2 linked regions of the Desulforamulus hydrothermalis Lam5 = DSM 18033 genome follow. The protein of the gene in region 2 binds, or shares a complex with, the protein of the main gene of each other region. Links are inferred from orthologs where the notes say so. Each region holds a gene or a part of one and is shown on either strand. Other genes may lie near its edges. The genes, in order: smc and DESHY_RS10870.

Region 1 (8,136 bases), on a different replicon or contig from region 2:
AGCGGTGGCGTTATACCAGGAATATACATTTATTCCCGCATCAGCCAGGGCAGCGGCCACATCATCCTGGGTAGACAAAGGATTGGAACCGGCAATGGAAACCTCAGCCCCGCCGGCCTTCAGCACCTCAGCCAAATAAGCCGTTTTGGCCTCCAGGTGAATACATACCGCCACCCGATAACCCTTAAAGGGCTGCTCCTTGATAAACTGCTCCCGGATCACGTTTAAAACCGGCATGTGTTGGCTTACCCAATCTATTTTTAAGCGGCCGGCAGGAGCCAGTTTAATATCTCTGACAAGATAATTCGGCATCTTTTACCTCCTTATTTATTATTACCGCATACTTTCGCCAGGTTTTCCAAATAGGGTGGATAAATAACACCCTGCTCAGTAATAATGGCTGTTACCAATTGATGGGGCGTCACATCAAAGGCCGGGTTCCAAACCTGCACACCCTCGGGTGCCATGGCCTGCCCCCCATGGTGAGTAACTTCCCGGGGATCTCTTTCTTCAATAGGGATTTCGTCCCCCGAACTGAGTCTCAGGTCAATGGTGGACAGGGGAGCAGCTACATAAAAAGGTATGTTATGGTGTTTGGCCAGTACTGCCACCCCGTAAGTACCGATCTTGTTGGCCACGTCGCCGTTGGCCGTAATCCTGTCAGCCCCCACAATAACACAGTCAACCTGTTGCTTGGCCATCAAATATCCGGCCATGTTGTCTGTAATTAAAGTAACCGGAATGCCGGCCTGTAACATCTCCCAGGCGGTCAAGCGGGCTCCCTGCAACAGCGGCCGGGTTTCATCGGCAAAGACATGAATTTGTTTGCCTTTTTCATGGGCAGCCCGGATAACTCCCAAAGCAGTACCGTAACCGGCGGTAGCCAGAGCCCCGGCGTTGCAGTGGGTTAATACCCTGGCCCCGTCAGGCAGCAATGCCTGACCGAATTCCCCCATCTGACGGTTGCTTTGAATATCTTCTTGATAAATGGCATGTGCTTCATCCAGTAATATGCGCCGCAATTCCTGCACATCTTGCTCCGGAGCAGCGGCAAGCCGCATCATCATACGGTCCAGGGCCCAGCGCAGGTTTACGGCGGTAGGACGCGTATCGCCCAGTTCACGGGCAATGTCAGCCAGTTTGGCCACAAAGGTTTGCCGGTCGGCGGCTTCAATTTGTCCGGCCCCTACCACCAGGCCATAAGCTGCGGCAGCACCAATGGCCGGTGCCCCTCGCACAGCAAGCTTTTTAATAGCCTCCGCCACCGTCTGATAATGGTTGCATTCAATGTATTCAATACTGCGCGGCAGCTTTGTTTGATCCAGCAGTCGCAGACGGTTATGTTCCCAAATTATTGCTTCCATAGAGAGATTCACTCCTTGTTCAGCTTCTCCAGGGCATCCTGGCACAGGCAGTCTCTTTCCGGATCAATTAAACTGATGGCCAGCATCGCCAGTTTTCTTAAATTCTCTGCATTGGCCGCCATTACTTCCAATACTTCCTGATGGGTTAATTTGGTTGGCGAAATACCCGCGGCATAGTTTGTCACCATGGAGATGTTGGCATAACACATCTCTTTTTCCCGGGCTAAAACAACCTCCGGTACGCTGGTCATACCCACCAGGTCGCCGCCCAACAGTTTGTACATTTTTATTTCTGCCGGAGTTTCAAAGCGTGGCCCTTCGGTGGTGACATAGGTGCCATACCGGTGATAAGTTAAGCCTAATTGTTCAGCGGCTCTTGCCAAAACCCGCCGCAATTCCGGGCAATAGGGGTCGGTCATGTCAATGTGAACGACGCCCTGGGCGCCACCCTCAAAGAAGGTATGCTGACGAACCTTGGTGAAGTCCAAAAATTGATCAGCAAAAACAAAATGACCGGGCGCCATGTTCATGTTTAATGAACCCACTGCAGCGGTGGCAAAAATACTTTTAACCCCCAGTTCTTTAAGGGCAGCAATATTGGCCCGGTAATTTACCAGGTGGGGCGGTACCGAATGACCGGCGCCGTGACGGTTTAAAAAGGCCACAGATTTTCCTTGATAATCGCCGATTTTTAAACTTACTTCCCCGTACGGGGTAGTTACTTTCTCATCCCGGATATTGGTTAATATACTAGGGTCGTAAACACCGGTCCCTCCGATAATGGCAATACGTACAGACATACGGATTCTCCTTTATCCACAATTTTCTTAAGTTAGCATTGGTTATACAAACTTGAAATATTCTCCTTAACGGGTTTGTTTTCCTCCAATAACAATAATTTTTACACATAAAAACACCCCCGTTAAGGGGTGTTTCAGAGTGTCGACGAACAGTATCGGCGGTTTATGATCCCCTTTGGCTCCGGTCTACGCACCGACAGCACTATGATTCGCTACGGTCGCCCTTGGGGTCGCCTCAAACGGCCCCTCCTGGCCCGGTTCGGCTGGCGCCCACATCCTGTGGGCGCCCCCCCAATGGCTCCTTTCGCTCATCAAGTGCTGTTACCGGTGCTTCGACAAATCGCCGACAGGGGATCACAAAACCGCCTCATTTTGTTTTGCAACCTTTGTCTACAGTCTGAAACACCCCCGTTAAGGGGTGTTTGCCGTTAGCCGTTAGCCGGTTTAAAGGTTTGGCAACAGGTATCATCAATACTGTTGGCCGGAGTTGCCGCCAGGTTTTGCAGGCTGGCATTGGGGCTGATGCCGCCGCCCTGAGCGTCGTTTTGGACGATAATTTGTTTGGCGGTGCAAAGGTTATTTTGGGTCCAATACTTGCAGTTATTGACGGTGCACGCTACTTCAGGCATAAATATTCCACCTCCTGATGTTTTATCGTGGTTAGCTTTTGTCTGTTTAATCTGTTTTATGCAAAACCAGAAAAATTCAAGGAGTGGAATCATATGCAAACTGCCCACAAGTCTTGCCGCTGTTGATCATCCGTTTTCAGGCTTTTTTACTCATCATCTTTTTTCTTGCCGTACAGGGCATCAATAAAATCTTTAGGGTTAAAGGGCCTTAAATCATCCATTCTTTCGCCAATGCCGATCAACTTCACCGGAATTGCCATTTCAGTAACAATGGCGGTAACTACGCCGCCCTTGGCGGTGCCGTCCAGTTTTGTTAAGGCAATACCCGTCACATTAACCGCTTCACTGAATATTTTGGCCTGGTTAAGGGCATTTTGGCCGGTGGTGGCATCCAGTACCAGCAGCACTTCATGAGGAGCGCCGGGCATTTCCCGGGCAATAATTCTATGCACTTTCCTTAATTCGTCCATTAAATTGCTTTTGTTGTGCAAACGGCCTGCTGTATCAATCAGCAGGACATCCACATTGCGGGAGCGTGCTGCATGAACGGCATCGTAAGCCACCGCCCCCGGGTCAGAACCCTCCTGATGTTTAATAATATCCACACCTACCCGCTGGGCCCAAATTTCCAGCTGGTCAATGGCAGCCGCCCGGAAGGTGTCACCGGCTGCCAGCAAAACCTTCTTACCCTGTTCTTTATACTGGTAAGCCATCTTGCCAATGGTGGTGGTTTTACCCACCCCGTTAACACCTACTACCATAATTACCGTGGGGCCCTCGGCATTTTCTTGAATGGGGGTGACCTTTTCTCCCATTAAATAGGCTAACTCTTCATAAAAAATATCCTTCAGGCGGGATGCCTCTTGCACATTACGGGCCTTGACCCCCTTGCGCACCCGTTCCACCAGTTTCATAGCCGTGTTTACACCCACATCCGCCTGGATTAATACTTCTTCTAATTCCTCGTATAGTTCCTCATCGATGCCCTTGCGTCCGGTAACCACCTGGTCAATTTTTTCAATAAAAGTTTGGCGGGTTTTGGTTAAACTTTCTTTTAAACGGCTGAAAAAGCCCACTTGACAATACCTCCAGTACAGTGCTTATTTTGCCGGATCTTGTCCTTACTATAATGCCAAATAAAAGGCCCTGTCAATCAGGCAGTACGGGTTTGGTCAGGCTGACCGCTGCTTGTCCTTAAATTCCTCCAAAGACATAGAAAGCAGCCGGGTAACCCCTGCTTCATCCATGGTTACACCATACAGGGCGTCTGCTTGTTCCATAGTGCCTTTCCGGTGACTGATAACTATAAACTGTACTTCTTGGGATGTGCGGGATAAATAATCTGCTAGGCGCTTGACATTGGCTTCGTCCAGAGATGCTTCTATTTCATCCAACACGCAAAAGGGACTTGGCTTGTACTGTAGAATGGCAAATAACAAGGCAATAGCTGTTAAGGCTCGCTCTCCCCCCGAAAGAAGAGATAAATTTTGGTTTTTTTTGCCTGGCGGCCGGGCGGTAATCTCAATCCCGCAAGTCAGGGTATTTTTGTCCGTCAGGGACATGGCTGCACTTCCGCCGCCAAACAGTTGTTGGAAAACTTGGTTGAAGTTGCGGTTAATTATGTTGAAGGCTTCCGTAAATTGAGCGGCCATAACGCGGTTTAATTCCTCCACCAGCTGCTGCAACGCCCTTTTGCTTTCTGCCAAATCCTGCTGCTGACCTAACAGGAAATGATATCTTTCCGTTACTTCCCGGTATTCTGCTTCAGCGCCGGGATTTACCGGTTCCAGCGCCGCCATTTGAGTCTTGATTTCCTGCCACCTGGCCCGGGCCTGTCTTTTACTGGCGGCCGGCGCCACCGGAATACCCGCCGGATCAGCAATTCCGTTTTCAGCCAACCGCTTGCTTAACAGTTCCAGCTCCGTTTGATTCCTGGCCTGCTGCAGTTCCAGAGCATGTATCTGTTCCCGTGTCTGCTGCCAGTATGCCTGCAGTTTTTGCCACCGTTCTTCCAACTGTTTTAACACTGCTGCCTCAGCTTCATGTTTTTTCTTTAATTTATCCAGATTTTCCGCAGCCGATTGTTGATCCTGCTGCAGTCCTTGCAATTGGTCGCTTAAGGCCAAACGCTGGGCAGCCAATTCCTGAACCCTGTTTTGCAAATGAATCAACTGAGCCTCAGCAGAACTTAAAAACATCCTCTTTTCTTCCCTTTCTCTGGTCAGCCGCTCCATTATTTTTTGCGACCCGAGAATTTGCTGGCGCAGTTCCGCCTGCTGTATTTGTTCCCGGTGTACCGCGCTTTCCAACTGTGTCTTGCGGTCATTGACAGCCGCCAAGGCCTGCTGGGTAGACGTCAGGTGAATTTGTAACTGTTCTAACTCCTGTTCCAAAACCGTCAGTTTTTCAGCCGCCGCCGCCTCGTTAGCAGACCAGGATGTTATTTCTTGTTCTGTTTTGGCAATTTCCCATTGACCCTCCTGAATACGTTCGCGCACCCTCTGTAACTCTTCACCGGTTTTGCTGACATCAATGTCTGCTGCCTGCAGCTCCAATTCCAGATTAATCAACTGCTGCTGGCAGGTCTGCTGTGCTTCGGTCAGCTGCCGCTGTGCCAGTTGCTTGTCGGCTAACCGCTGGGCTAATTCGTTAATCTGCTGTTGCAATCGCTGCAACTGCCGGGCCAGTTCCTCACGTTCCCGGCGGCTGTGCAACATGCCCCCGGCATTACGCGCCGGCCCCCCGCCGGTCAACGAACCGCCGGGATGCAGCAGTTCGCCGGTAAGAGTAACTATTCTGATTCTCTGTTGCAGCTGCTTGGCCGCTTTAACGGCATTATCAAGTTTATCAACCACCACCAGTCGGCCTAATAACAATTCTACTACCGAACGATACCTGGCCGCCGCCTCGGTTAAATCAGACGCCAAACCAATTACCCCCGGCAACCCGAGGGCTTTTTTTTCCCACAGGCCGGCCGGAGTTGGCCGCAGCGAATCAAGGGGAAGAAAAGTAGCCCGGCCCAGGTTGTGTTTTTTAAGATACTCAATGGCCGCTTTGGCCTGGTCTGATGTTTCGGTAACCAGATTTTGCAAAGCGCTGCCCAGGGCCGCTTCAATAGCAGTTTCCATGCCTCGAGGTACTTTAATTAAATCTGCCACCGCACCGCAAATTCCCGTCAACTCAGCCGGGTAGTCTCGGGCAGCCTTTAACAGTTCTCTGACCGGTTTGATAAAACTGCTGTGCGAACTTATGCTCTCGTCTAAAACTCTAAGCCGTGACTGTTTGGCTACCAATGTTTCTTTCAGACGCATCAGCTTCGCGTTAAGTCCGGATAAGTCCTGATTTATTTGTGTCAATTCCTGTTCCCTTTGTTGAATGCCTGACACTAACAGTTGCTTCCGGCGACCCGCTTCCTGCAGTTTATCTTGGGCCCTTTCCAGAGCGGCAAGCAAACTTTTTTCCCGTTCGGCCGTCTGGCCGGCCAGTCTTTGCATATGAGATAAACGCTGGTTTAACTGCTCTTTGCGATCTGCCGCTTGATTTTTAATATTGCGCTGCTGGGCCACGCGATTCAGTTGATCAATTAAATCATTATTCAGATTGTTTAGCAACGCCTGTTTTTCTTGCATTTCTTGCGCCAATTGGTGCAGTTCCCGGTGACCGGAGGAAGCAGATTTTGCTGCTGCTTCCTGCTTTAATTTATCTAATTTTTCTTTTTCCTGGTGCAATTCAGTTTCAAGTTTTTGCAGCGCAGCTCGTGCTTCTTGACAGTCCTTTTCCGCCCGTGCAATTTCGTTGTGATAGTGGCTAAGCCGGTCATTTGTCAGTGACAGTTTGTTTTGGGCGGTTTCAATTTGTGAGGTTATAAAATGATATTTTTCCCTGGCATCCGTTATGGATTTTTCCAGACTGAGCAGCTCTGTCCGCACCTGCTCCAATTTTTCTTCAATAACCGGCCTTTCGTCCTGCAATTCTTTTTTCAGTTGCTGCACCTGCTGCGCAATTTCCTCTGCTTTGGCGGTCAGCTCCTGCCAGTCCCGCTTAAATAAAGATAATTCCAACTGCCAGGCTTGTTCACTAAGCTCTTTGTATTGTCTGGCCTTGGCTGCCTGAGCGGCCAACGGTTGGATGCGTGAGGCCAGTTCATTAATAATATCCGAAATTCTGTCGAGATCCTGCTCCGCGGCCGCTAATTTACGCAGAGCTTCTTCTTTACGGTAGCGGTATTTAACAATGCCCGCCGCTTCTTCAATCACAGACCTTCTTTCATCCGGCCTGCTGCTTAATATTTCGTCCACCTTACCCTGTCCTATAAGAGAGTAGGCCCCGCGGCCTAACCCGGTATCCATAAAAAGAGCCTGGATATCCTTAAGCCTGCAGGGCACTTTGTTGATAAAAAATTCACTTTCCCCGGAACGGTAAAGGCGTCTTGTAACAGCAATCTCTTCATAGGGCAGAGGGAATGTTTTGGTTTCGTTGTCCAGAGTTAAGGTTACTTCTGCCATACCAACCGGTTTTCTTTTATCACTGCCGGCAAAAATAATATCTTCCATGCGTGAACCCCTCAGCTGGGAGGCACGATGTTCACCCAGGCACCAGCTGATGGCGTCAGCGATGTTGCTTTTACCGCTGCCGTTAGGACCCACAATGACGGATAAACCAGGATACAGTTCTAACCGGACACGATCGCCAAAAGATTTAAATCCCTGAATTTCAATTCTTTTCAGACTCAATGCTTTTTGCCCCCCGTTATCAATCGTGATGGGCGTTTGATTTGAAAGCGCCGGCTTTCAACCGGTCTAAATTCATAAAGGCATCCTTGGCAGCCTGCTGTTCGGCCTCTTTCTTGGAATGCCCGCTGCCTGTACCGATTACACGGCCACGGTAAAAAACACCGGCGGTAAAGGTTTTGTCGTGATCCGGCCCCGATTCGCCCATGATTTTATAAACCAAAGGCTCCGGTGAAGTTTGCTGCAGTGTTTCCTGCAGCTCTGTTTTATAATCTCTGTCCAGCCTGCCTGCCACAACATCGTCAATGATGGGTTTTAAGCAACTTAACACAAAACGTCTGGCCTCCTCTAAGCCCTGATCCAGGTAAATGGCACCCAGTAGGGCCTCAAAAGCGTCTGCCAGGATGGATGGCCGCTCCCTGCCGCCGGAACGTTCTTCACCTCGCCCCATGCGCAGGCAACGGCCCAGGTCCAGTTCCCGGGCTGCTTTGGCCAAGGAAGGTTCGCAAACCGAAGCAGCCCGCATTTTTGTCAATTCACCCTCGGTTCGGTCAGGAAACATACGGTATAGCTCTTCGCTGACAACTAACTCTAAAACCGCATCACCTAAAAA
Region 2 (6,430 bases):
AACACATTGGAGATGGTGGCTGACTGGCTGGCTTCCGGCCTGGATCCCGAAAAGAGTGCTATTTTTCGCCAGTCCAATGTTTTACAGCATGCCGAGTTGCATTTAATGCTTTCTATGGTAACTCCCTTATCTTGGTTGGAACGGGTGCCCACTTATAAGGACCAAATACAAAAGCTGGGAGAAATGGGCAAAGATATAAACACCTATGGCTTTCTCGGTTATCCCTTGCTGATGGCGGCTGACATTCTCCTTTACAAGGCCAATGCCGTACCGGTGGGCGAAGACCAGCTGCCTCACATTGAATTAACCCGGGAAGTGGCCCGGCGGTTTAATCACTTGTTTAAGCCGGTCTTCCCGGAACCCCAGGGTATTGTAAAGAAAGAAGTTGCTGTTTTGCCCGGCATCGACGGGGCTAAAATGAGCAAAAGCTACCACAACTACATTTCCATCGGGGCAGATCCGGAGGAAATTCAAAAGAATGTCAACCTGATGGTTACCGACCCGGCTCGCATTCGCAAAACCGACCCGGGCAATCCTGAGGTATGTGTGGTTCATAAATTCCATCGTATTTATAACCGTGAACTTTTAGAAAGTATTGAAGAAGCCTGCCGGGGCGGTCGTACCGGTTGCGTGGCTTGCAAGAAACAGCTGGCCGGTTCTTTGGAAAAACAAGCTGTGGCGGTGCGCGCACGCCGGCAGGAGATTTTGAGTAAGCCCAGCTATATTGAAGAAGTATTAAGGGCAGGGGAGGCCAAGGCCCGGCAGGTAGCCGGCCGGACCATGCAAGAAGTCAGAGAGGCCGTCTTCGGTAGCTAGATATAGGCTCCGCCGTTAACCGCAGTGCAAACAAGACCACAGAGTTAAATTAAGGCGGGGGATGGTTAATTGTCTTACCAGGTGAAACTGGCCACCTTTGAAGGACCCTTGGACTTACTGCTGCACTTGATAGATAAAGAGCAAATAAACATTTATGATATTCCGATTGCCCAAATCACTTCCCAATACCTTTCATATTTACAGCAGATGCAGGCCTTGGATATAGATGTAGCCAGCGAATTTTTGGTTATGGCTGCCACCCTGGTGTCCATTAAGGCGAGGATGCTGTTGCCCCGCTCGCCCGGAGATCAGGAACTGCAGCCGGCAGAACCTGATCCACGGGAAGAATTAGTGCAGCGCCTTTTAGAGTACCGCAAGTTTAAGGAAGTGGCTGCTTACCTAAAGGAAAGAGAAAGCAAAACCGGCAAAACATATACCAGAAATAATTCCGCCGAGTTGTATCAGCACTTAATAAAACCCCGCGACCCGCTGGGGGGTGTCACCCTGGAGATGCTGCTGCACTCCCTGCAGCAGGTGCTCCGGCGGGCGGCTGCCGGTTTTACATTGCCCGAAGCAATAACCCGAGAGGAAATCCAGGTACCCGAAAAGATGCGCCAGTTAATGGCCAGGCTTCTTTTATATCCCCAGGGGTTGTTGTTTTCCCACCTGTTTGCCGAAAAAACAACTCTGTCAGATATTGTGGTAACCTTTTTAGCCGTCTTGGAGCTGTTAAAAACAGGCCAGATTGAGGCCCGCCAGTGTGACACCTTTGGGGAAATAACCATCCTGCGACGAACTCAGGCGATAACTGGGGAGGGATAGTTTTGGCTGTATTGTTTAAAGAGCAGACCAAAGCAGCTCTGGAGGCCTTACTGTTTGTAGCCGGTGAGCCCCTTTCGGTGCAAACCTTGGCTCGCATAGCGGAATTAGATGCGACGGATGCCCTGGAACTGTTGCGGGAACTGGCCCGGGATTATGACACCAGGCCCGGCGGGCTGAAGATAATTGAGGCGGCAGATACCTGGCAAATGTGTACCCGACCGGAATATGCCTCTTATATTGAAAGGCTTTACAGAAAAAGCGGCACCGGTTTGTCCCGAGCGGCAGTGGAAACGCTGGCGATTATTGCCTATCGGCAGCCGATCACCAAAACAGAGATCGAATTGATTCGGGGTGTCAAGGTGGATTCACCCATCAGCACCCTGCTGGAACGCAACTTAATCGAGGAAAAAGGCCGGCGCGAAGGACCCGGCCGGCCGGTTCTTTACGGTACCACGGTGGATTTTTTAAAGTACTTTGGTTTAAAATCGTTAGCCGACCTTCCTCCTTTAGAGGATTTTTTGGTAGAAAACGCAGAGCAATGTGAAATCTAAGGTGTAGCAAGAATAATCTTGCTACACCTTTGTTTTTATAAGCAATGCGCATATTTCTCCAGAAATTGCTAAAAATAATGTTAAATTTGTACTTGTTCTTAAAACAAGGAGGAATTGCCATGCGTAAATTTTTATGGTTGTTTTGCCTGAGCTTGCTGATTGCACTGCCCCTGGGCTGTGCCCCGGCCAAAAAACCCGCGCCGGCCCCACAACCCAAAACCATTGTGGTACCTGATGTTTCCCGGATTACTTTTGAAACTATGGATTACGACAAGGCTCCCGAAATTGTAAAGGCTCTGGCAAATACCTTGCGGGATAAGCATTTTGCCGTCTGGACATCGGTTAACGGCAGGAATTATGTGCTTGTCAGCCAACAAAACCTGCCGGCAGGCAGAGCGATAAAAATTGCAGAGATTGAACGGCGCTTGCCGGCCAATGATTTTGACTGGATAAATGTCAAATTAAAATATCTGTCAACTGCACCAAGCGGGCCAAAAGCAGATACCGAAAAGCCTCTGGTGGCATCATTTACCATGGACAGGCCGGTTAAAGCTTTGGGGTTTGAGATAGAACGGGAAGCTGCGCCTCCCGGTTTACCGGTCCCTGCCGTACCTGTTGCGCCTAAAGAAAAGAACACCGCAGACAAAGGTTTAAGATTAGACAGCCCGGCGCCGGGGGAACAGGTTAAAAGTCCCCTGCAGGTCTCCGGCACGGCTGCCGGGGTGGCAGGACAAGTGAGAATTAGAATAAAAAATGCTGCCGGCGTAACCCTGGCAGAAAAACCGGTAGCAATTCAAGGCGGTAAATTTACTGCTACCATGGGTTTTAGCTCCCCTGCCGAACGGGAACGCGGCAGTGTGGAAGCCTTTGTGACCGGCGATGAGGGAGTAGAAAAAGATACTGTGTCGGTGCCGGTGGTACTGCTGCCTGCTGCGGCCGGCGAAACTGAATCGATCGGTGCCCCGTGAGCAAACACTTAAGCAAAAAATGAGCAAAGCCCGATAGTAAAGAGAGGTGACCAAAGTCTGTTAATAATTTTTTGCTTAGTAACTGCTGTAACCTTACCGGCTTTGGTCTTCCTTTCTTATATTAAAGTTCGCTTTCAGTATTTTCGCTTGCATGAAGATGATACCGTCAGTATAGAATTTTTTCTTTGGGGCGTTTTTCATCACAGGATAGAAATTCCGGTGTTGATGCTGCGGCAAAAAATGGCCGGTTTTTCTTTGATTAGCCGAACCGAACTGGAAACCGGTCAAGGGGACCCGGGAGAAATTATGAGCCGGGAAAACCAAATCACCATAACCGGTGTGCAGCAGTTGTTGGACAAACTGCGTAAGTGGCTGCTCTGGTTGCAGGTTGTTCAAGAGGATGTCGATTTTTTTTTAAGACATCTGGTGCTGGAGAAATTTTACTGGCGAATCAGCTTTGGTACGACGGATGCGGCGGCTACCGGCATGCTGGCCGGTCTGGCCTGGAGTTTTGCAGGCCTTGTCACAGCTTTGTTTTATCACAAAATTGCACCCGGCAGGGTACAGCCGGTTATTAAGGTTGAGCCTGATTTTAAAAAAGCCGGCTTTGCCACATCGGCTGACTGCATATTTAAAATTAGGATTGGCTATATTATGGTTACGGGTCTGAAAATTTTGAAGAAAAAGGCAAACAAACAGGGGGTGAATTTTCTTGGCAGAACATCCCATAGAAGGTCTCATGAAAACTGCCATGGAAAGTATTAAAGAAATGGTGGATGTCAATACGGTGGTGGGAGATCCTGTAGAAACACCGGACGGCAGTGTTATTATACCTGTTTCCAGGGTTGCCTGCGGCTTTGCCGCCGGGGGGGGCGAATATGCCGTGGGAACCGGCAGCAAAAATCAGGGGGAATCCTCCGGGGCACCCTTTGGCGGCGGCAGTGGCGCGGGAGTATCAGTACAGCCCATGGGTTTTTTGGTGGTTGGCAACGGGCAAATTCGCCTGCTGCCGGTGGATGACAGCCACGCCTTGTTTGACCGGCTGATTGATACGGCACCGCAGATGTTGAATCAAATACAAAGCATGTTTAACAAAAGTAAAAATACCGCAGAAACCGGAGCAAAACAGCCGATTGTCTAGGGCATTGGAAAAAAGTGGGGTAACCCACTTTTTATTTTGTCTTTTTTAAAGGGATATAGTAGTTGATGTCGAAACAACAATTGTCTTTTCATTAGAACGGAGGTAATTATTTTGATTGATCGGTTAATATCCGTTCCCCACCTCAACCAATCCCAATTATTGGCAAGGTGGCAAAAATTTATTAAAGGAGAGCCTATAGAATCACAAGACATCTTTGAGGAGACATATAAGGGTTGGCAGCGCTGCCTGGCCAGGGGCATTAACCCGTTTAAAATTAACATAAAGTGTTTATCCGAGGCCGAACTTCAGTACAGAAAAGTAAACTTGCATGAAATAAGCTGTCTCCTGGAGCCGCATCTGCAAACCATAATCCGGGCGGTAAGCACACACAGTGATCACTACTATATTGCAGTGGCGGATCACGAAGGCTATGTTATGGAGGTGTTCAGCGACAAGGCATCGGCGGCCGGCTTGTGCAATATGCCAATGTACCCGGGAGTGTGTTTTGCGGAGGAATATGCAGGCAACAACGGGATAGGTTCTGTATTGGCTGTGGGCAAACCTTTAGCTGTTATCGGTGCGGAACATTATTTAGCCATTTTTCACAAGTGGTCCTGCGTCGGGGCTCCGGTTTTGGACGATGACGGCAGGGTGCGGGCTGTCATCGAGGTAAGCACGCCCTGTGGTTCGGAAAGTCCTTATACATTTAGTTTAACAGTGGCGGCAGCCAAGGCAGTAGAAGCTGCCCTTAAACAAATTCAAATGGCCAGGCAGTTGCAGGAGTCAAAAAAAATCCTCAGGCAATTGATGCAACAACGGGATATTATTTTTAATGCCATGTCCCAGGGAGTGGTGATATTAAACAAAGACGGCATTGTTACCTTTTTTAACAAAGCGGCAGAGAAAATTTGGAACCTGCCGGCCAGTGAAATCGGGGGCAGAAGTTTTGAATGTCTGAGGCAGGGCCGCTGCCGCCGACCGGAACCTTTGCTGCTGCAAACCATCCGTGAAGCCAGGCCCTTTACCAACATTGAGTGCAAATGCCGCAATGACCAGCACGATAAATTTTTGCTGGTAAATACCAGCCTGTTAAGAGATGAAAACGATGCGGTAGCCGGTGCCATCGGCATTTATACCGATGTTACCGATCTGCGCCGTCAGGAAGCCCGCATTAAGGAACAGGAAAAACTGGCCGTAGTGGGTCAGATGGCTGCCGGCATGGCCCATGAAATACGCAACCCCCTTGCTTCTGTGCGTGGTTTTGCTCAACTGATGAGTGAAAAAATTGGAAAAGTAAACAGCACCTTTAAAGAATATATGGAAATAATGATTCAAGAGATTGATCAGGCAGATAACTTTATTAACAACTTTCTCCAGCTGGCCAGACCCAAGGCACCTTCCATGCAGCGGTGTTCGTTGAATGAACTTATTACCAGTTTTGTCCATATTTTTGAATCCCAGGCATTTATCCAGGGAGTTAAAGTAGAAACTGATTTGCAGAAAGACCTGCCTTTGATTACCATTGATAAGGATCAAATTAAACAAGTGCTGCTTAATTTATGTCAAAATGCCCTGCAAGCCCTGGAGCGGCAGGGGAGGATTTTGCTGGTAACCAGATACCATCAGGCAGAAAAAGAAGTATGCCTGTCAGTAATTGACAACGGACCGGGTATACCGCCGGAAAACCTGGATAAACTGGGGACGCCCTTTTTTACGACCAAGGATAAGGGCACCGGCTTGGGGTTGTCGATTTCTTACACCATTGTTGACAGCCACCGGGGACGCATTGAAGTGGACAGTCAACCGGGCCGGGGAACTTGTTTCTCTGTCTACCTGCCGGTGGACGAACAGTTCTAATTAATTTCTGCCCCTCATAAGATCTGGTAGGAGGACAAGGGGGGGAGAACATGGTCAACTATGTATGGCTGGGGATGATGGTTTTTGGTGTTCTGGTGGCCGCTGCCCAGGGCCGCATTGAAGTAGTTACCAGGGCTGCTCTGGAGGGAGCCCAGGTGGCCGTCAAAACATCTCTCAGCTTGATTGCTATTATAACCTTTTGGCTGGGCATGATGAAACTGGCGGAGGCAGCCGGCTTGGTAAGGGGGCTGGCCCGGCTGGTAAGGCCCCTGACG

The links.
Region 1: the proteins of DESHY_RS10870 (region 2) and smc are in contact, whole or in part, in a crystal structure (PDB 3ZGX), measured with the Bacillus subtilis proteins. The link is inferred for Desulforamulus hydrothermalis Lam5 = DSM 18033 from one-to-one orthologs.

The regions. Positions count from the first base shown.
Region 1 is NZ_CAOS01000011.1:31,665-39,800, forward strand. The notes cover bases 3,766-7,925. They hold smc (chromosome segregation protein SMC), read right to left. Parts: upstream 7,527-7,925; coding sequence 3,966-7,526; downstream 3,766-3,965. Other genes in these bases: ftsY (signal recognition particle-docking protein FtsY), read right to left, coding at 3,766-3,869; rnc (ribonuclease III), read right to left, coding at 7,546-7,925. In the rest of the region: DESHY_RS08330 (adenosylhomocysteinase), read right to left, coding at 1-312; mtnA (S-methyl-5-thioribose-1-phosphate isomerase), read right to left, coding at 324-1,364; mtnP (S-methyl-5'-thioadenosine phosphorylase), read right to left, coding at 1,373-2,164; DESHY_RS13650 (hypothetical protein), read left to right, coding at 2,330-2,596; DESHY_RS08345 (DUF1540 domain-containing protein), read right to left, coding at 2,593-2,793; more of ftsY, read right to left, coding at 2,940-3,765; more of rnc, read right to left, coding at 7,926-8,136. UniProt on the Bacillus subtilis protein: Required for chromosome condensation and partitioning.
Region 2 is NZ_CAOS01000013.1:163,009-169,438, forward strand. The notes cover bases 1-2,761. They hold DESHY_RS10870 (segregation and condensation protein A), read left to right. Parts: upstream 1-885; coding sequence 886-1,638; downstream 1,639-2,761. Other genes in these bases: trpS (tryptophan--tRNA ligase), read left to right, coding at 1-816; scpB (SMC-Scp complex subunit ScpB), read left to right, coding at 1,641-2,189; DESHY_RS10880 (Gmad2 immunoglobulin-like domain-containing protein), read left to right, coding at 2,309-2,761. Outside these bases: more of DESHY_RS10880, read left to right, coding at 2,762-3,157; DESHY_RS10885 (DUF2953 domain-containing protein), read left to right, coding at 3,260-3,922; ytfJ (GerW family sporulation protein), read left to right, coding at 3,870-4,298; DESHY_RS10895 (ATP-binding protein), read left to right, coding at 4,410-6,155; DESHY_RS10900 (nucleoside recognition domain-containing protein), read left to right, coding at 6,206-6,430. UniProt on the Bacillus subtilis protein: Participates in chromosomal partition during cell division. May act via the formation of a condensin-like complex containing Smc and ScpB that pull DNA away from mid-cell into both cell halves.